4 regions of the Phytopseudomonas daroniae genome follow, and region 2 is predicted to be linked to each of the others. Evidence: predicted binding sites of a transcription regulator. Region 2 holds the regulator's gene; each other region holds the start of a gene.
What was found. The regulator FliA, encoded in region 2, starts transcription of late flagellar genes. The targets are predictions, from matches to a motif close to CTAAAGTTTNNNNNNNNNNNGCCGNTAA.
Positions count from the first base shown of each region.

Region 1: the regulator FliA is predicted to act here: its motif matches at 2,538-2,565, upstream of DNK10_RS17315 (methyl-accepting chemotaxis protein).
Region 3: the regulator FliA is predicted to act here: its motif matches at 3,257-3,284, upstream of DNK10_RS20830 (flagellar protein MotY).
Region 4: the regulator FliA is predicted to act here: its motif matches at 2,472-2,499, upstream of DNK10_RS17955 (methyl-accepting chemotaxis protein).

Region 1 is NZ_QJUJ01000007.1:176,070-181,055, forward strand. Features, by position in the region: gene DNK10_RS17300 (sensor histidine kinase) at 1-247, shown strand, start outside; gene DNK10_RS17305 (NADPH-dependent FMN reductase) at 269-865, opposite strand; gene DNK10_RS17310 (Na+/H+ antiporter family protein) at 1,106-2,422, shown strand; gene DNK10_RS17315 (methyl-accepting chemotaxis protein) at 2,613-4,295, shown strand; gene DNK10_RS17320 (AI-2E family transporter) at 4,387-4,986, shown strand, end outside.
Region 2 is NZ_QJUJ01000005.1:201,701-206,686, reverse strand. Features, by position in the region: gene flhA (flagellar biosynthesis protein FlhA) at 1-1,043, shown strand, start outside; gene flhF (flagellar biosynthesis GTPase FlhF) at 1,059-2,366, shown strand; gene fleN (MinD/ParA family protein) at 2,461-3,291, shown strand; gene fliA (RNA polymerase sigma factor FliA) at 3,288-4,031, shown strand; gene DNK10_RS14340 (chemotaxis response regulator CheY) at 4,410-4,784, shown strand; gene DNK10_RS14335 (protein phosphatase CheZ) at 4,804-4,986, shown strand, end outside.
Region 3 is NZ_QJUJ01000010.1:107,707-112,692, reverse strand. Features, by position in the region: gene DNK10_RS20850 (bacterioferritin-associated ferredoxin) at 1-199, opposite strand, end outside; gene argC (N-acetyl-gamma-glutamyl-phosphate reductase) at 515-1,447, opposite strand; gene rnt (ribonuclease T) at 1,453-2,127, opposite strand; gene pyrC (dihydroorotase) at 2,124-3,170, opposite strand; gene DNK10_RS20830 (flagellar protein MotY) at 3,321-4,253, shown strand; gene DNK10_RS20825 (argininosuccinate synthase) at 4,352-4,986, shown strand, end outside.
Region 4 is NZ_QJUJ01000008.1:41,079-46,064, reverse strand. Features, by position in the region: gene ribF (bifunctional riboflavin kinase/FAD synthetase) at 1-166, opposite strand, end outside; gene murJ (murein biosynthesis integral membrane protein MurJ) at 266-1,810, opposite strand; gene rpsT (30S ribosomal protein S20) at 2,073-2,348, shown strand; gene DNK10_RS17955 (methyl-accepting chemotaxis protein) at 2,551-4,176, shown strand; gene DNK10_RS17950 (CreA family protein) at 4,267-4,725, opposite strand; gene proB (glutamate 5-kinase) at 4,784-4,986, opposite strand, start outside.

The sequences.
Region 1 (4,986 bases), on a different contig from region 2:
GCATATCGAGCGTACGACCGAGGCCTATGTTCTCACGGTCGATGACGACGGCCCGGGGATCGAAGGCGAGCGTCGTGAGGACGTGCTCAGCCGTGGCATTCGCCTGGATGAGCAGACCGCCGGACACGGCCTGGGGCTAGGCATCGTGCGCGATATCGTCGACGCCTGGGGCGGCACGATATCGCTGCATGACAGTGATCTGGGTGGGCTTCGCGTCAGGGTCGGACTGCCGCTGCGCACGCGCTGAACGGCAGTTCGACACGCTCGCTTACATGCCGTTGGTGAATGCCGGATCACTGAGATCGATGTTCGCACGCACCGGTTTCAGGGCTTCACCGTACTGAGCGAGGATGTCCAGGGTGTAATCGATACGCGCACGAATGCGGATGTCGTCTTCACTGACCGGTTGCTCGTCGTTCAGCACCTTGGTCACCTGGCGGATGATCAGGTGCTCCGGCAGGTAGTTCACGCGACAGTTCTTGTAGCTCGAGCTGCGCAGCTCGGCGATCGGGCTACCGCCGCCAATGCCCGAAGAAACGCCGACCAGCAGACCCGGCTTGTGCGCCAGTTCGGCCTTGCTGGCATAGATGAAGAAGTTCTTGATCGCCGGCCCGGCCATACCGTTCCACTCGGGAGCGATCACCACCACCGCATCGGCACTTTTCAGACGTTGGCTGTAGTCCGGCCAGGTGCCTTTGTCTTCGGCCGGCCACAGGGGCAGGGGGCCTGTGCCCAGATCGATGATCTGGCTCAGTTCGGCGCTGGTCTTGCCCAGCGTGATCAGGCGTTGGCGCAGAAAGTGGGCGACTTTTGCGGATTGGCTGTCAGGGCGGCTTGAGCCGGCAACCAGGACGATATCGAGCATGTGGATCCTCCATTGATAAAAGGCGTGAGGCTAATGCCCGTTGCCAGAAGCGGGAAAGACGTTTGTGCTATTTGCTTAGAACCGTTCTTGCGGTGCGTTCGATAAACCTTGTGGCCATTCTCGTGCGGATTTTTGACACCCAAGTCAGCTTCCGGCAGAGTGCGACGCTTTTTGTGGACAGCCACCCTTGGCTGCCACCCCAACGGGCCGTCGCTTGCGCGGTGATTCCAGGAGCCTTTCATGAACGCAGTTATCGCCGCCGTCGGCATCATGCTGATTCTCAGCCTTTGCCGGGTGCACGTGGTGGTGGCGCTGATCGTCGGCGCTCTGGCAGGCGGTATGATCGGTGGTCTGGGCATCGAAGGCTCACTGGCCGCGTTCAACAAAGGTCTGGGTGGTGGTGCCACCGTGGCGCTTTCCTATGCCTTGCTGGGGGCCTTTGCCGTGGCGATCGCCAAGTCGGGGCTGGCCCACGCGCTCGCCGACAAGGCACTGGTCATGGTCGGGCGGCAGGATTCGCGTGGCGGCGGTTCGCTGAAGTGGATGCTGGTGGGGCTGCTGTTGGCAGTAGCGATTTCTTCGCAGAACATCCTGCCGATCCATATCGCCTTCATCCCGTTGCTGGTGCCACCGCTGCTTTTCGTCATCACCCGGTTGCAGATCGACCGACGACTGATCGCCTGCGTGCTCACCTTCGGTCTGATCACGCCCTACATGTTCCTGCCGGTGGGTTTCGGCAACATCTTTCTCAACGAAATCCTGCTGGCCAACGTGGTACGCAGCGGAGTGGATGTGACAGGCGTGAACGTCAGCCATGCCATGCTGATCCCGGCCATGGGGATGGTCACGGGTCTGTTGCTGGCGCTGTACAGCTACCGTCGCAAGCGCAGTTACGACTTGGCGCTGGTCGAGCGTACCGAGCGCGTGGATGTCGCTTACAACCGCCGCAGCCTGGTGGTAGCGGGTGTGGCCGTGGCCATCGCGTTCGGCGCGCAACTGTGGCTCGATTCGATGATCATCGGCGCGCTGCTCGGTTTCGTGGTGTTCTCCGCTTCGGGCATCGTGCGCTGGAAGGAAACCGACGATCTGTTCACCGAAGGCATGAAGATGATGGCGATGATCGGTTTCATCATGATCGCCGCCTCGGGTTTCGCTGAAGTGATGCGCGAGACCGGCGAGGTCAAAGGGTTGGTGGACGCCAGCGCCGCGTGGATCGGCGACAGCAAGGGCCTGGGCGTGCTGATGATGTTGCTGGTCGGCCTGCTGGTGACCATGGGCATCGGCTCGTCGTTTTCCACGGTGCCGATCATTGCCGCGATCTTCGTACCGCTCTGCATGCAAATGGGCTTCAGCCCGCTGGCCACGGTATGCATCGTCGGCACCGCCGGCGCCATTGGCGATGCCGGTTCGCCTGCCTCGGACTCGACCCTAGGCCCGACCGCCGGCCTCAATGTCGACGGCCAGCACAACCATGTCTGGGACACCGTGGTGCCCACCTTCCTGCACTACAACCTGCCGCTGCTGGTGTTCGGCTGGGTCGCCGCGATGGTGCTGTGACGGCTGCGCATCGCTCATGCAGCGTTAAAAAGGCTGGAGGCCCAGCCGCTAAACCACTTGCATCCTGAAGCGAGCCTTTGAGCGGGGTCATGATGTGCCCGTTCGACGGTTGGGTTTAACGTTCTCGACGGGGCTGCCGATATGGATGGTAGCTCCGTTGTATTTCGTATGGCTCACAAGGAAAACAAAAATGCGCCTGACCTTGAAATCGAAAGTCGTTCTGTTGGCTCTGATCCCCGTATTGCTGTTCGCTGTGGTGCTCAGCGGTGCTGCGGCCAAGGTGCTGTACGGTCTGGCCGAGCAGGAGGTGGAAGAAACCCGCAGCCGCCTGCTTGAGGAAAAACGCAGCGAACTGCAGAACTACATGTCCATCGCACTGGGATCCGTACAGCAGTTGTACGACGCGGCGCCCAATGGCGATCTGGCCAGTCGCGAGCAGGCCATCGCCATTCTGGCGAAGATCAAGTACGGCGAGGATGGCTACTTCTTCGGCCATGATTCCAATGTGGTGCGACTGTTCCGCAGTACCAGCCCGGTGGACGTCGGCAACGATCTTTCGAATCGGCGCGATGTAAACGGCGTGTACATCAACCGCGAACTGGTGCGCGTTGCCAAGGACAACAGCTACTACGTCAATTATTCCTCGCCGTTGCCCAGTAACGAGGCGGTGCAGGTGCCCAAGCTCGCCTACAGCTACTACCTGCCGAAATGGGACATGGCCATCGGTACAGCGCTGAATCTCGACGGCGTCGAGGCACAGATCGCCGGGGTGCAGGAAGAAATCGACCAGCGTGTAGGCACCATCATCACCAGTATCATGGTTATCGGCGGGGTGTTGCTGGTGGTGTTCGGCGTGGTCGGTCTGATCCTCAGCAACACCTTTCTGCGTCCGTTGCAGCAGATCAAGGCCAACCTGGACGACATAGCCGCTGGCGAGGGCGATCTGACCCGGCGTCTGCCCATCGACAGCAACGACGAGCTGGGAGAGCTAGCCGGCTCGTTCAACCGTTTCGTCGAGAAGGTGCATGGCCTGGTGCGGCAGATCGTTGACATGACCGGCCAATTGACCGAGCTGGTCGGCCAAGTCTCCGCCCAGGCCCAGCGTTCGGAACAGGCCATGGAGCGTCAGCGCCATGAAACGGATCAGGTCGCCACAGCCATCAACGAGATGTCTGCCGCGGCCCACGAAGTGGCGAAGAGCGCCCAGGGCGCTGCAGAAGCTGCACAGCAGACGGATCGCGAAGGCCAGGCGGCCAAACAGGTGGTGGACGGCAGCATCGCACGTATCCACTCCCTGGTCGGCGACATTCGCGGCAGCGGCACATCTCTCGATAACCTGCAGAAGGACGTGCACTCGATTGTCAGTGTGCTCGACGTGATCCGCTCGATCGCCGAACAGACCAACCTGCTGGCCCTCAATGCGGCCATCGAGGCCGCGCGCGCCGGCGAGGCTGGCCGTGGCTTCGCCGTGGTCGCCGACGAGGTGCGGGCGCTGGCCAGTCGTACCCAGCAAAGCACTCAGGAGATCCAGGGCATGATCGACCGACTGCAGAGCGGCACGCGGGACGCGGTCAACGCCATGCGTCAGTCCAGCGATGCCGGCGACATCACCAGCGAACAGGCCAACAAGGCCGGCACCTCGCTGGATGCCATCGCCGGGCTGATCGGTACCATCAATGCGATGAACGCGCAGATCGCCAGCGCCGCCGAGGAACAGACCGCAGTGGCCGAGGAGATCAACCGCAGCGTGCATCAGATCGCTGGAGCGGTGGACAGCGTCGCCGACGAAACCCGCCAGGGCGCGCAGACGGCACGCAGTCTGGCGCAGTTGGGGCAGGGCCTGGAGCAGTTGGTGCGTCAGTTCAGGATCTGAGCAACGGGGGCAGGGACGCCTTCAAGAAGTTTCTCGCACTTTGTCTGGGCCGCAGGTGACTAATGGGCATACCCCATCCTGTGATCCGAACATGCCGACTACCTCCCTCGAAAAGAAAACCTTCATCCTCCTGCTCGTCCTGGTGACGATCGCTTTTTTCTGGATCCTTTTGCCATTCTACGGCGCGGTGTTCTGGGCGGTGGCACTGGCGGTGGTGTTCGCGCCCCTGCAGCGGCGCATGGCCCGGCGCATCGGCGGGCGTGGCAACCTGTCGGCTTTGCTGACGCTGGTCATCTGTCTGCTGGTGGCGATTTTGCCGGTGATTTTCATTACGTCGGCAATGGTGGCCGAAGGCACCAGCCTCTATCAACGCATCGAGTCCGGCGAGCTGGATGTCGGTGCCTACGTCACCAGTACCAAGGATATGTTGCCAGCGTTCCTGCAGCAGCAACTCGACCGCTTCGGCATGGACGATATGGATGGCCTGCGTGAGCAGATCTCCAGCAGCGCCGCGGCTGGCAGCCAGTACCTGGCGACCAAGGTGTTCGCCATCGGCCAAGGCACTTTCCAGTTCATCATCAGCTTCTTCGTCATGCTTTATCTGCTTTTTTTCCTGCTGCGCGATGGGCAGGAACTGGTGCGCGATATCCGCATGGCCATTCCGCTGGGCGAAAACACCAAGCGTCGCTTG
Region 2 (4,986 bases):
GCTGGGACGACGTGATGCCGGTGGACATGGTCGGTCTGGAAGTCGGCTATCGGCTGATTCCGCTGGTCGATCGCAACCAGGGCGGGCAACTGCTGGCGCGGATCAAGGGCGTACGCAAGAAGCTGTCGCAGGAGATGGGCTTCCTGATGCCATCCGTGCATATCCGCGACAACCTGGATCTGCAACCCAATGCTTATCGACTGACTCTGATGGGCGTCAGCGTCGCCGAGGCCGAGGTTTACCCGGATCGCGAACTGGCGATCAACCCGGGTCAGGTATTCGGCACCCTCAACGGCGTAGCCGCCAAAGATCCGGCGTTCGGTCTCGATGCCGTGTGGATCGACCCCGGTCAGCGCGACCAGGCGCAATCCCTCGGTTACACCGTGGTGGACGCCAGTACCGTGGTCGCCACCCACCTCAATCAGATCCTGCACAAGCATGCTCATGAGCTGCTGGGCCACGAAGAAGTCCAGCAACTGATGCAATTGTTGGCGAAAAGCTCGCCAAAGCTGGCGGAAGAGCTGGTTCCTGGCCTTATCTCGCTGTCGACCCTGCTCAAGGTGCTGCAAGCGCTGTTACAGGAGCAGGTGCCGGTACGTGACATCCGTACCATTGCCGAAGCCATCGCCAACGTCGCACCGCGGAGTCAAGATCCCGCCGCGATGGTTGCTGCGGTACGCGTCGCGTTGGCTCGCGCAATCGTGCAAAACATCGTGGGACTAGAGCCGGAGCTGCCTGTGATCACCCTTGAGCCAAGGTTGGAACAGATATTGCTAAATAGTCTTCAGAAGGCCGGTCAAGGCTCCGAGGATGGCATCCTCCTGGAACCTGGCATGGCCGAGAAGCTGCAACGTTCCCTGGTGGAAGCAGCGCAGCGTCAGGAGATGCTTGGCAAGCCGGTGATTCTGCTGGCGGCCGGGCCGGTTCGGGGAATGCTCTCGCGTTTCGCCCGGTTGGCCGTCCCGAGCATGCATGTTCTGGCGTACCAGGAAATTCCGGACAACAAGCAGGTCACCATCGTTGCGACGGTGGGGCAGAATTAATCGAGGGTACGGGCCATGCAGGTCAAACGCTTTTTTGCCGCCGATATGCGCCAAGCCATGAAGCTGGTTCGCGATGAGCTGGGCGCTGATGCGACCATCATCGGTAACCGCCGTGTGGCGGGTGGCGTGGAATTGACGGCCGCGCTCGATTATCAGGTCGCGCCCGCACCGGCGCGGCAACCGAACCCGGCCCTGGAGGCCGAACTGCGCAAGACTCAATCGCGCATCGCCTCCGCCCAGGCCGAACTGACTACCCGTGCGCAGCTGGATGCCGGCAAGGATCGTCAGCTGTTCGCCGATGCGCCAGGTGCGTCGCCTGCCGACAGCCTGGACGCCGTGCTCGAGCGTCAGCAGAAGAAGCCGGCCTCGGCTTCGGTCGATCAGGCCGCGCTGGATTCGATGCGTTCCGAACTGCACGGCCTGCGTGAACTGATCGAAATGCAACTGGGTTCCATCGCCTGGGGGCAGATGCAGAGCCGTCGCCCGCAACAGGCCACTCTGTGGCGTCGTTTGCAGCGCATGGGGCTGCCCGCCGAACTGGCCCGTACGCTGCTCGAACGTGTGGCCTCGCTCGGTGACCAGCGTCAGGCCTGGCGTATGGTGCTGGCGCATCTGGCACACTCGATTCAGACGCCCAAGCAGGAGCCGATGGAAGAGGGCGGCGTGATCGCTCTGGTCGGCCCGGCGGGCATGGGCAAGACCACCACGCTGGCCAAGCTCGCAGCACGCTACGTACTCAAGTACGGCGCCGCGAATATCGCCCTGGTGAGCATGGACAGCTACCGCATCGGTGCCCAGGAACAGCTAAAGACCCTGGGCCGTATTCTTGGCGTATCCGTGACCCACGTCGATCCCGGTCAGTCTTTGACTCAGGCGCTGGCGCCGTTGGCGCGCAAGCGTGTGGTGCTTATCGATACAGCCGGTCTGCCGGCCAGCGACCCGGCGCTGCGTATGCAACTGGAAACCCTGGCAAGCCGCGGCGTCAACGCCCGAAATTACCTTGTGCTGGCTGCTACCAGCCAGGCGCAAGTGCTGAAGGCCGCCTATCACAGCTACAAGCGCTGTGGGCTGGCCGGCTGCATTCTGAGTAAACTGGACGAAGCGACCAGCATGGGTGAGGTATTGGGTCTGGCTATTAGCCACCGTCTACCAGTAGCCTATCTGGCAGATGGCCCGCGGATTCCGGACGATGTACAGGTGCCGCGTAGTCATCAACTGGTCAGCCGTGCCGTCGGTCTGCAGGCTCCGGATGAGCCCAGTGAGGATACGATGGCCGATATGTTTGCAGGCTTGTATCAGGATCCGGCACGACGCGCGGGATGATCATGCTGTGTGGCGAAGCGCTGGTTGCGGTCGTCCCGGCAGCGCACAATGGCCCTATGGCTTAAAGCGAAGATAGATAAGGTGTGTAGATAACATGGGTATGCATCCCGTACAGGTGATCGCGGTGACCGGCGGCAAAGGCGGCGTTGGCAAGACCAATGTGTCGGTGAATTTGTCGTTGGCGCTGGCGGATCTCGGTCGGCGCGTCATGCTCATGGATGCCGATCTGGGGCTGGCCAACGTCGACGTGCTGCTCGGTCTGACGGCCAAGCGCACCCTGGCTGACGTGATCGAGGGTGAGTGCGAACTGCGCGATGTCATCCTGCAGGGGCCTGGCGGCATTCGTATCGTGCCTGCGGCCTCCGGCACCCAGAGCATGGTGCAGCTCACGCCCATGCAGCACGCTGGCCTCATCCAGGCATTCAGCGATATCAGCGACAACCTCGACGTACTGATCGTGGACACCGCCGCCGGTATCGGCGACTCGGTGGTGAGCTTCGTGCGCGCCGCCCAGGAAGTACTGGTGGTGGTGTGCGACGAGCCGACCTCGATCACCGATGCCTACGCGCTGATCAAGCTGCTCAATCGTGACCACGGCATGAATCGTTTCCGGGTGCTCGCCAATATGGCGCACAGCCCGCAGGAGGGCCGCAACCTGTTTGCTAAGCTGACCAAGGTCACCGACCGTTTCCTGGATGTCGCGCTGCAGTATGTGGGTGCGGTGCCTTACGACGAGTCGGTACGCAAAGCCGTACAGAAACAGCGTGCGGTGTATGAGGCGTTCCCTCGTTCGAAGTGCGCGCTGGCGTTCAAGGCGATTGCCCAGAAGGTTGACGCATGGCCGTTGCCGGCCAATCCGCGAGGCCATCTGGAGTTCTTCGTCGAGCGCTTGGTGCAACAACCGACTGCAGACACGGCTGTATGACGACAGCCTCTGGACTCCGCATGTATAGCAAGACACAGGCACGGGATTCACAGCATCAATTGATTGAGCGTTACGCGCCGTTGGTCAAGCGCATTGCCTATCACCTGCTGGCGCGTCTGCCCGCCAACGTGCAGGTGGATGATCTGATCCAGGCCGGAATGATTGGCCTGCTCGAGGCATCCCGCAACTATGACGCTGGCAAGGGCGCCAGTTTCGAGACCTTTGCCGGGATTCGCATTCGTGGCTCCATGCTCGATGAGGTGCGCAAGGGCGATTGGGCACCACGTTCGGTACACCGCAACAGCCGGATGGTCAGCGACGCAATTCGAAAAATCGAAGCGAGAACCGGAAGAGACGCTAAAGATCAGGAGGTTGCTGCCGAACTCCAATTGAGTCTCGGGGATTACTACGGCATTCTTGGCGACACTTTGGGCAGCCGCTTATTCAGTTTCGACGACCTGTTGCAGGAAGGCGAGAGTGGTGGGCTGCAGGAAGACACGAGTTCCCTGCACCACGGGCCTTCGCATGAACTGGAAGATGATCGTTTCCAGGCGGCTCTGGTCGATGCCATCAGCAATCTGCCGGAGCGTGAGCGGTTGGTGTTGTCGCTGTATTACGATGAGGAATTGAACCTCAAGGAAATCGGCGAGGTACTGGGAGTTAGTGAGTCGCGAGTCAGCCAATTGCACAGTCAGTGTGCCGCGCGTTTACGCGCGCGGTTAGTGGATTGGCGCGCATAAGAGTTTTTTCAAGGGTAGAGCTCAGCAAGGGTTAGGCGCCCCCGCGAAAGCAGGTGGGGAAGCGGTCGGAGTCGCGGGCGACTTACTGTTGGTAAAAATGAGCACTACTCGCTTCTGGCCCGCACTGACGTGCGTTAGCCGCAAGCGGCTTGTCGACTGGGCTGGCAACCCAGGGTGTTTTCAACGCAGCAGGGCCGACACGCAGCAGGCCTTGCGCATATTTTTGAGAATTGGCAGGGCGCTGGAAAACACAGTGAACGCAGCAAAGCAGGGCGCAATGGTTTTGTGGCGTTCCGCCAGGCCGGTTTCACGATTTATAAGCGCTTCGGAATGCTGAAGGCGTTTTAGGACTGTACGGAGGTCGACTTGGACAAGAACATGAAAATCCTCATCGTCGATGATTTCTCGACGATGCGACGGATCATCAAGAACCTCTTGCGTGATCTGGGGTTCACCAACACGGCGGAAGCCGACGACGGCACCACCGCATTGCCGATGCTGCAAAGCGGTAGCTTCGACTTTCTGGTGACCGACTGGAACATGCCGGGCATGAGCGGTATCGACTTGCTGCGTGCAGTGCGTGCGGATGAGCGCTTGAAGCAGATGCCGGTGCTGATGGTTACGGCAGAGGCCAAGCGCGATCAGATCATCGAGGCCGCCCAAGCCGGTGTGAACGGCTATGTGGTCAAGCCATTCACCGCTCAGGTGCTCAAAGAAAAGATTGAGAAAATATTCGAGCGGGTCAACGGCTGATGTCTGCCGCGAGGTTGTTATGGAACACGATGATTCTCAAGAGGCCGGCCTCGAGTCGACCCTGAAAAGCAATGCCCGCCAACTGGTAAACAGCCTTGAACAAGGCAACTTTGGTGAAGCGATACAGCTGATCAATGAACTGAACAAGGCGCGCGACCGGGGTCTTTACCACGAAGTCGGCAAGCTCACGCGTGAGCTGCAT
Region 3 (4,986 bases), on a different contig from region 2:
CTGGGTAGGCCATTACTGCCTGACTTTGTTGCATTTCGCCCAGCGTTTGGCGAACCACCTGCTTGGCCAGGCATGCGCATTTACCGCATTGGCTGGCAACACTCAGGGTTTCACGAACTTCACGGTAGCTGCAGCAACCTTCATAGATTGCTTCGCGGATCTGACCGTCGGTGACACCTTCGCAAAGGCAGACGTACATGGCTTGGCCCGTCGCTTGGCTGAGACTGATGGCGAAGGATACTAATGTTAATGAGAATGCGTGTCAAAGATAAATTGGGTCTTGATTGGCGGAAGATCGCAACTTTGGATGAGCGGTAATCTGCCTGATCGGTCAGCTCGTTCGAGATGCTGCAGCACTAGTGCTCGGTAGCGCTTTCTCGCAGATCGTATCTCGATAAAAAATGGTCGGGAGCCATTTTTAACGTCGCTTGCGACGGCCTGAAGGGTGGCCGCCAGGGATGGCAGGCCATAAAAAAACCGGCTCGCGAGCCGGTTTTTATTCACAGGGCAGGGCTCAGTCAATCTGCGTGCACAGCCCTTCATCCAGGCCGAGCATGATATTGAGGTTCTGCACCGCGGCACCCGAAGCGCCTTTGCCGAGGTTATCGAGCTTGGCCACCAGCAGGGCCTGCTTGCCATTGCCGGCACCGTACACTTGCAGCTCGGCGCGATTGCTGCCGTTCAGGCCATGGGGCGTGATGAACGGTGCCGAATCGGCGGGAATTTCGTTGTAAGGCAGAACCTGCACGAACTGCTCGCCCTGGTAATAGTCGTTCAGGGCTTTTTGCAGCTCGATGCCGTTGCTGCCTTGCAGCGGAATCATCACCAGCATGCCCTGATCGTAGCTGCCGACCGCCGGCTGGAAGATGGGGCGTGCCTGCAGGCCACTCCAGTGCTGGATTTCCGGAATGTGCTTGTGATCGAAACCCAGGCCATAAGCGGCGTAGACCGGCGCGTCGTCCTGCTGGTAGCGCTCGACCATCTTGGTACCGCCACCGGTGTAGCCGGATACGGCGTTGATGCATAGCTCGCGATCCGAGCTCAGCAGACCGGCGTCGATCAGCGGGCGTAGCAACAGGATGGCACCGGTGGCATAGCAGCCCGGGTTGCTCACGGCGCTGGCCTTGGCAATGGCTTCGCGTTGGCCCTTGGCCAGCTCGGCCATACCGAATACCCAGTCATTGGCGGTACGGTGCGCTGAGCTGGCGTCCAGCACCCGGCAGCCGACTTCGCGGGCCTGAATGGCGGTTTCCTTGGCGGCATCGTCCGGCAGGCACAGCACGGTGACGTCTACCGAGCGCATCAGTTCGAGCTTGGCGTCTGCGTCGCGGCGTTTGTCGTGGTCGATGGTGACCACTTCGATCTGCGGATGGCTGGCCAGCCGCTGGCGAATCTGCAGGCCCGTGGTGCCGGCCTGTCCGTCGATGAAGATCTGATATTTTTTCATGGCATTCACTCGTCGAAATCTTCCCAGCCGCCCATTTCCTTCCAGCGATTGACGATGCCGCAGAACAGCTCCGCGGTCTTCTCGGTGTCGTAGCGGGCGGAGTGGGCTTCACGGCCGTCGAACTCGATGCCGGCGGCCTGGCACGCCTTGGCCAGTACGGTCTGGCCATAGGCGAGGCCGGCGAGGCTGGCAGTGTCGAAGCTGGAGAAGGGGTGAAAGGGATTGCGCTTGAGGTCACAGCGAGCGACCGCGGCGTTGAGAAAGCCCAGGTCGAAGCTGCTGTTGTGGCCGACCAGAATGGCGCGCTTGCAGCCATTGGCCTTCAGGGATTTGCGCAGGCCGCGGAAAATCTCGTTCAGCGCATGCTCTTCGCTCACCGCCATGCGCAGCGGGTGATCGAGCTTGATGCCGGTGAACTCCAGTGCCGCCTGTTCGATATTGGCGCCTTCGAACGGCTCGACACGGAAGAAATGCGTGTGATCCGGGTACAGGTAGCCGCTCTCGTCCATGCCGATGGTGGTGGCTGCGATTTCCAGCAGGGCATCGGTGGCGCTGTTGAAACCGCCGGTCTCGACATCCACTACCACGGGCAGGTAGCCACGAAAGCGCGCTGCCATGGGATGGCGCGGGCCGCTGCTGCTCGGCTGTTCCTGTTCGTCTTCGTACTGTTCTTCGCTCATTGACCAGCCTCCAGCAGGCGCCAGCGCAGCGATTCGCCGGCGCGCAAGGGGATTACCGTCTGCTCGCCGAAAGGCAGGCTGGCCGGTGCGTTCCACGATTCACGCACCAGAGTGATGGTGTCGGTGTTGCGTGGTAAACCGTAGAAATCCGGGCCGAAGTGGCTGGCGAAGGCTTCCAGCTTGTCCAGCGCGCCGCGCTGTTCGAAGGCCTCGGCATACAGCTCGATGGCCGCATAAGCGGTGTAGCAACCGGCGCAGCCGCAGGCGTTTTCCTTGGCATGGCGGGCATGGGGAGCGGAATCGGTGCCCAGGAAGAACTTCGGATTGCCGCTGGTGGCCGCGTCGAGCAGCGCTTCCTGGTGCGTGTTGCGCTTGAGGATCGGCAGGCAATAGAAATGCGGACGAATGCCGCCGACCAGCATGTGGTTGCGGTTGTACAAGAGGTGCTGGACGGTGATGGTGGCACCGACGTTGGCGGGCGCCTCCCTGACGAACTGGACAGCGTCGCCGGTGGTGATATGTTCGAACACCACTTTCAGGGTCGGGAAACGCTCGACCAGGCGGCGCATATGTTCGTCGATGAACGCCTTCTCGCGATCGAAAACGTCGACATCGGCGCGAGTGACCTCACCATGTACCAGCAGCGGCATGCCGGTTTCCGCCAGTGCTTCCAGGGCGCCGGTGATGTTGTCCAGGCTGGTTACGCCGGAATCGGAGTTGGTGGTCGCGCCCGCCGGGTACATCTTGGCCGCGTGGACGAAGCCACTGGCCTTGGCAGCGCGGATATCTTCACCCGTGGTACGGTCGGTGAGGTACAGCACCATCAACGGCTCGAACTGGCTGTCGGCCGGCCGCGCGGCGAGGATGCGCTGGCGATAGCCATCAGCCTCGGTGGCGTTGCGCACCGGCGGCACCAGGTTGGGCATGATGATCGCGCGGGCGAAGGTACGGGCGACATCGGCGACGGTGTGCGGCAGTACCGCGCCGTCGCGCAGATGAATGTGCCAGTCGTCAGGACGCAGCAGGGTGATGCGGTCGGTCATTGAGGCTTCCAGGCGGGGGCGAAACATGCTCGGAATGCTACCGGAAAAGGTTGGCGGGGGCACGCCGCAGATAGGCTATCGCGTAGCTCAAGTTTTTCCCGTGGTCACCGATACCCACAGGGAACGTTGTGTTTTCTTGTGGAGCTCGCTGTGCGTCAGCCTCTTTTCCTCATCGTCGGATTGCTCGCCGGCGCAGGCTTGAGTCTGCCTGCGGCCGCGATCAGTTTCCAGACTCGCCTGGAAAAGGTCGAATGGCAGGTAGCCGGCGACCAGTTCGAGTGCCGCCTGACGCAGCCGATCACCGATTTCGGCTCGGGCGAGTTCGTGCGCCGCGCTGGCGAACAGGCGACATTCCGCTTGCAGGCGAGGGAGCGCTGGCTAGGCAGCGGCTCGGCGACCCTGCTGGCAGCAGCCGCGCCGTGGCAGCCGGGGCGCGGTGATATCAACCTCGGTGTGGTCAGTGTCGGTAACGGCGAAATGCCGTTCAACAGCAGCCAGGAACAGGCCGGGCGCCTGCTTGCCGGGTTGCTGGAAGGGCGTAGCCCGCTGGTTCGCCACCGTACCTCGATGGGCAGTGAGAGTCTCGAAGTGCGGCTGTTACCGGTGCGCTTCCGCAAGGCCTATGACGATTACCTGAACTGTACGGCCAAGCTGCTGCCGGTCAACTTCGATCAGGTGCGCCAGTCCAACATCGGCTTTCCGGGCGGTGGTGTAGAGCTCGACCCCATGGCCAAGGCCAAGCTGGAAATCATCCTCGATTTCATGAAGGCCGACCCCGAAGTCAACCGTATCGAGCTGGATGGTCACTCCGACAGCAGCGGCAACCGTCTGACCAACCGTGACCTGTCCCGCCGCCGTGCTGTGGCGGTGATGGAGTACCTCAAGGCCCAGGGCGTGCCGGAAGAACGCATCGTCATGCGCTTCCATGGTGAGCGTTATCCCCTGGTGCCAAACACTACGGCTGCCAATCGCAACAAGAATCGACGGGTCTCGGTACGCCTGGAGAAAGTGCCCGAAACGCCCGTGCAGCCCACCGAGCAGGCGACACCTGCAGTAACTGCGGAGCCGGCGGCCACCTCCTGATCCTGTCGCCTTGACGCCATCGCCTGTCGCACCCCTGTAAATCGCGGCCCATGGGCAGTAGAATCACGGGTTTTCGAACAACCCGTGGAGTGGATGGCATGGCGGACGTCAAAAAGGTAGTTCTGGCCTATTCCGGTGGCCTGGACACCTCGGTGATCCTCAAGTGGCTGCAAGATACCTATAACTGTGAAGTGGTGACCTTCACCGCCGATCTCGGTCAGGGCGAAGAGGTCGAGCCGGCCCGCGCCAAGGCCCAGGCCATGGGCGTCAAGGAAATCTACATCGATGACCTGCGCGAAGAGTTCGTCCGCGATTTCGTCTACCCGATGTTCCGCGCCAACACCGTTTACGAAGGTGAGTACCTGCTGGGTACTTCCATCGCCCGTCCGCTGATCGCCAAGCGCCTGATCGAGATCGCCAACGAGACTGGCGCCGACGCCATCTCCCACGGCGCTACCGGCAAGGGCAACGACCAGGTTCGCTTCGAACTCGGCGCCTATGCGCTCAAGCCCGGTGTGAAAGTGATCGCGCCGTGGCGCGAGTGGGATCTGCTGTCCCGCGAGAAGCTGATGGATTACGCCGAGAAGCATGCGATCCCGATCGAGCGTCACGGCAAGAAGAAGTCGCCGTACTCCATGGATGCCAACCTGCTGCACATCTCCTACGAAGGCGGCGTGCTGGAAGACACCTGGACCGAGCATGAAGAAGACATGTGGCGTTGGACCAAGTCGCC
Region 4 (4,986 bases), on a different contig from region 2:
GCTCGAACAGCACCACGCAGCTCGGTACGCCCAGCTCCGCAGAACGCTCACGCAAACGCGCCAGAATCGCCTGGTGGCCACGGTGAACGCCGTCGAAATTACCGATGGTGGCGACACAGCCCCGATGCTGGGGCCGCAGATTATGAAGGCCTCGAACCAGCTGCATAACGCGCTTCTTGCTCACAAAGTGGCCAATTATACGCACAGCGGCTGGCGCCGGGTAGGCTGATACGGTGCTCTATTACTGTTAGCACGACACGCCCACTCAGCCAACCGAACGACGGGCGAAATCACGCAGACGGAAACCGAGAATACCCAGCACCGCGAAATAGCTCAGCGCCCCAGCAGCCACCAGCGCCCCCAGGCGCAGCAAGCGCTGCAACATATTGCCCTCGCTCCAGGCCGGCATCAGCCACAGCATGCCAAGCAACACCGCGACCATCACCAGCACCGCCGCCAGTAGCTTGCCGGCAAACAGGCCCCAGCCGGGTTGCGGCTGATAGAAGCCGCGTGCACGCAATTTCCAGAACAGCAGGCCGGCATTCAGGCAGGCCGCCAGACCGATGGCCAGGGCCAGGCCGGCATGGGCCAGCGGGATGACGAACACGAACAGCACGTTCATCACCTGCGTCATCAGCAGGGTGAACATGGCGATGCGCACCGGCGTGCGGATGTCCTGGCGGGCGTAGAACGCCGGCGCCAGCACCTTGACCAACAGCATGCCGAGCAGCCCCACCGAATAGGCAAGCAAGGCGCGCTGGGTCATGTCGGCATCGGCGGCGGTGAATTTTCCGTACTGGAACAGCGCCACCACCAGCGGTTCGGACAGCAACGCCAAGGCCAGCGCACAGGGCAGCGCCAGCAGAATGCACAGGCGCAGGCCCCAATCGAGCAGTTTCGAGTAGGCGGCAGGATCCTGCGCGGCATGAGTCTTCGCCAGCGACGGCAGCAGGATGGTGCCCAGCGCCACACCCAGCACTCCGGCGGGCAGCTCCATCAGGCGGTCGGCGTAATACATCCACGATACCGAGCCAGCCACCAGAAAGGAGGCGAACACGGTATTGATGATCAGGGAAATCTGCGCCACCGAGACGCCGAGGATCGCCGGGCCCATCTGCCGCAACACCCGCCACACCCCACTATCGCGCAGGTTGAGGCGCGGCAGTACCAGCAGGCCGATCTTGCGCAAATGAGGCAGTTGATAAAGCAGCTGCAGCAATCCGCCGACCAGCACCGCCCAGCCCATGGCCATGATCGGCGGGTCGAAATAAGGCGTCAGAAACAGAGCGAAGAAAATCATGCTGACGTTGAGCAGCGTCGGCACGAAAGCCGGTACGGCGAACCGGTTCCAGGTGTTGAGCAACGCACCGACGAAGGACGACAGCGAAATCAGGAATATATAAGGAAAGGTCACCCGCAGCAGATCGCTGGTCAGCTCGAAACGCTCGGGGTTGTCGCTGAAGCCCGGTGCCGACGCCCAGACGATCCAGGGTGCAGCCAGCACGCCAAGCAGCGTCACCAGTGCCAGCACCAGGGTCAGTTGGCCGGCCACATAAGCGACGAAAGTACGAGTCGCCTCCTCGCCTTTCTGGGTTTTGTACTCCGCCAGGATCGGCACGAAGGCCTGGGAAAAGGCACCCTCGGCAAAAATACGGCGCAGCAGGTTGGGCAGTTTGAACGCCACCACGAAGGCATCCGAGGCGATGCCCGCACCGAAGATCCTGGCCATGATGGTGTCGCGCACGAAACCGAGAATCCGCGACAGCATGGTGATGGAGCTGACCGCGGCCAGCGACTTGAGAAGATTCATTCGGCAGGGATGCTCAATCAGCGTTTACTTGATCCACACGCGCAACGCTCGTCACGCGCCAGCAACAGACCGCGACACCGCACGAAGGTGCAACGCCACAAGTGCGGGCCAGGAGTGTAGAATCGCCGGCCTGATAAAGCATCCTTTCTTGCAACGGCTCTACGACGACTGACCAAGTATCGACCTTGACAAGTGCTTCGCTCGCCTGCATGATTCGCGGCCTTATTTGTCTGTAACCCCTTAGTTTTCGAGGAGCTTGACGGTGGCCAATACACCTTCTGCCAAAAAACGCGCAAAACAGGCTGAGAAGCGTCGTAGCCATAACGCCAGCCTGCGCTCCATGGTTCGTACCTACATCAAGAACGTAGTCAAGGCTATCGACGCCAAAGACCACGAAAAAGCACAAGCTGCTTACGTTCTGGCTGTGCCTGTTATCGACCGTATGGCCGATAAAGGCATCATCCACAAGAACAAGGCCGCTCGTCACAAGAGCCGCCTGAACGGTCATGTTAAAGCACTCAGCCAAGCTGCTGCTTAAACTACCCGTTTCATGAAAAACCGACCTCAGGGTCGGTTTTTTATTGCCTATGGAAAAGTAGAGACGCCGCCTTCCTCCACCTGGCAGGCCTCGCACCAGCCCTCTCGCTCACAAGACAATCCAGTCAAGCAAAAGACCCTCCTGCCGATACGGTGAAAGTCATCCGTGGCATGGTGCACGGAAAACGGGAAGGAACTCCGCTATGTGGTTAAGAGGTTTGGATATTGGAAAACGCGCCGGTCTGGCGTTCGCATTACTGGCAACCCTGCTGCTGGGGCTCGGGCTCTTCGCGCTGTCGCAGATGAACCGCATGAATGCCGCCTCGGATCAAATCCGCGACAATTGGCTGCCATCCCTGGTCTCTACCGAAGGACTGGCCACCAGCATAGGGCGCATCCGAGCCCTGACGCTGAGGAGCGCCTTGCTGACAAACGAATCCGAGCGGCAAAGCACCCTCGCCGTGATCGATGGCATCGCACAATCCGTTCCGGGTCAATTCGATACCTACGCCAAGCTCGTCAGCGGGCCACAAGAGCAAGCGCTATTCGAGCAACTCCGCAAAGCCTACGGCGAATACTCCAACCTGCAGCAACAGGTAGTGTCTGCGGCACGCGCCGGCCGCATCGACGAAGCCACGCAGCTCGCTACCGGGCCGCTATCAACCTACGCCGACGGATTGGCCGCCGCGCTCAAAAACCTCTCACACTTCAACAATGATGGCGCCATGCAGTCCACGAATGCCAGCCAGGCCGCCTTCCACAACGCCGAAAAAATGGTCATCACCACGCTGATCATCAGCATTGCCCTGACCGTGCTATTGGCCGTGGTACTGACCCGCAGCATCGTCGGCCCACTGGGCGAATCTCTGCGCGTAGCCGAAGTCATCGCTACCGGCGACCTGACCCAGAGCATTCAGGTGACAGGCACAGACGAGCCGGCTCGCCTGATGACCGCCCTGCAGGCCATGCAGAAGAATCTGCACGCCGCCATCCAGAGCATTGCCGACTCATCCAATCAGCTGGCGTCGGCCTCAGAGGAACTGCATGCGGTCACCGAGGACTCCACCCGCGGCCTGCACCAGCAGAGCACCGAAATCGAACAGGCCGCCACCGCTGTCAACGAGATGACCGCCGCCGTGGAAGAAGTGGCGCGAAATGCGGTGAGCACCTCGGAAGCCTCTCAGCAATCGAACACCACCGCACTGCGAGGCCGTGAGCAGGTACGCGAAACCGTCGACTCGATCAGCCAGTTGACCAAGGATGTGACAACCACCTCCAGCGAAGTCGAACAGCTCGCCGAGCAGATTCGTGAGATCAGCAAGGTGCTCGACGTGATTCGCTCGATTGCCGAACAGACCAATCTGCTGGCTCTCAACGCCGCCATCGAGGCAGCACGGGCTGGCGATGCCGGGCGTGGATTCGCAGTGGTCGCCGACGAGGTTCGCGCCCTGGCGCACCGCACCCAGCAATCGACCCAGGAAATCGAGGGCATGATCGGCGGCATTCAGGTGGGCACCGAAAAAACCGTTGCCGCCATGCAGAACAGCAATGATCGAGCACGCTCGACGCTGGAAGTCGCAAAAGGTGCCGGAACCGCACTGGAACAGATCACCGAAGCGATCGCGATGATCAACGAACGCAATCTGGTGATCGCCAGTGCATCGGAGGAGCAGGCTCAGGTCGCCCGGGAAGTCGATCGCAACCTGGTGAACATTCGCGACCTGTCACTGCAGACATCCGCCGGCGCCAACCAGGCCAGCGCCGCCAGCCAGGAGCTCTCGCGCCTGGCCGTGGATCTCAACACGCTCGTCGCACGCTTCCGAATCTGAAAATCACCAACGGAAAACGGCTTGTGGGCGGATGCTCACGAACCTGGAGCGAGCGAGGGCCTTTAAAGAGCCCGTCGCTCGCCCAGGGAATCAACCCGCTTCCGGCCAGGGCAGAATCGGAATGGCGGTCACCGCATTCTGCGGACTGCCTTCGATGATCCGGTCGCTGTAGACCAGATACACCAGGGTATTGCGCTTCTGGTCGAAGAACCGCACCACCTGCATGGTCTTGAAGACCAACGAGGTACGCTCGCGGAATACTTCCTCGCCATCCTTGAGCTCGCCCGCGAAGCTGATCGGGCCGACCTGACGACAGGCAATCGACGCCTCGGCGCGATCCTCCGCCAGGCCGAGGCCACCTTTCACGCCGCCAGTCTTGGCTCGCGACAGGTAGCAGGTCACGCCCGACACCTTGGGATCGTCAAAAGCCTCGACCACGATCTTGTCGTTGGGCCCCATCCACTTGAACACCGTGGACACTTCGCCAATCTGCTCGGCGGACACCCACAGCGGCAACGCGCACAACATGCCAAGCCATCCTGCCTTCATACGAACCCCTCAATGAACACAGACAAGCCCCCTCTTCGCTTGAAGCTTGAAGCTGCTTTTAGACCAGAATCAGATTATCGCGATGCACCAGCTCGGGCTCATCGACGTACCCCAGCAACCGCTCGATTTCATCCGAGGGGCGACCGATGATTTTCTGTGCTTCCAACGCACTGTAGTTGGCCAGGCCACGGGCGATCTCACGACCATCCGGCGCCACGCACACCACCATCTCACCGCGACGGAAGCTGCCCTGCACCGCCT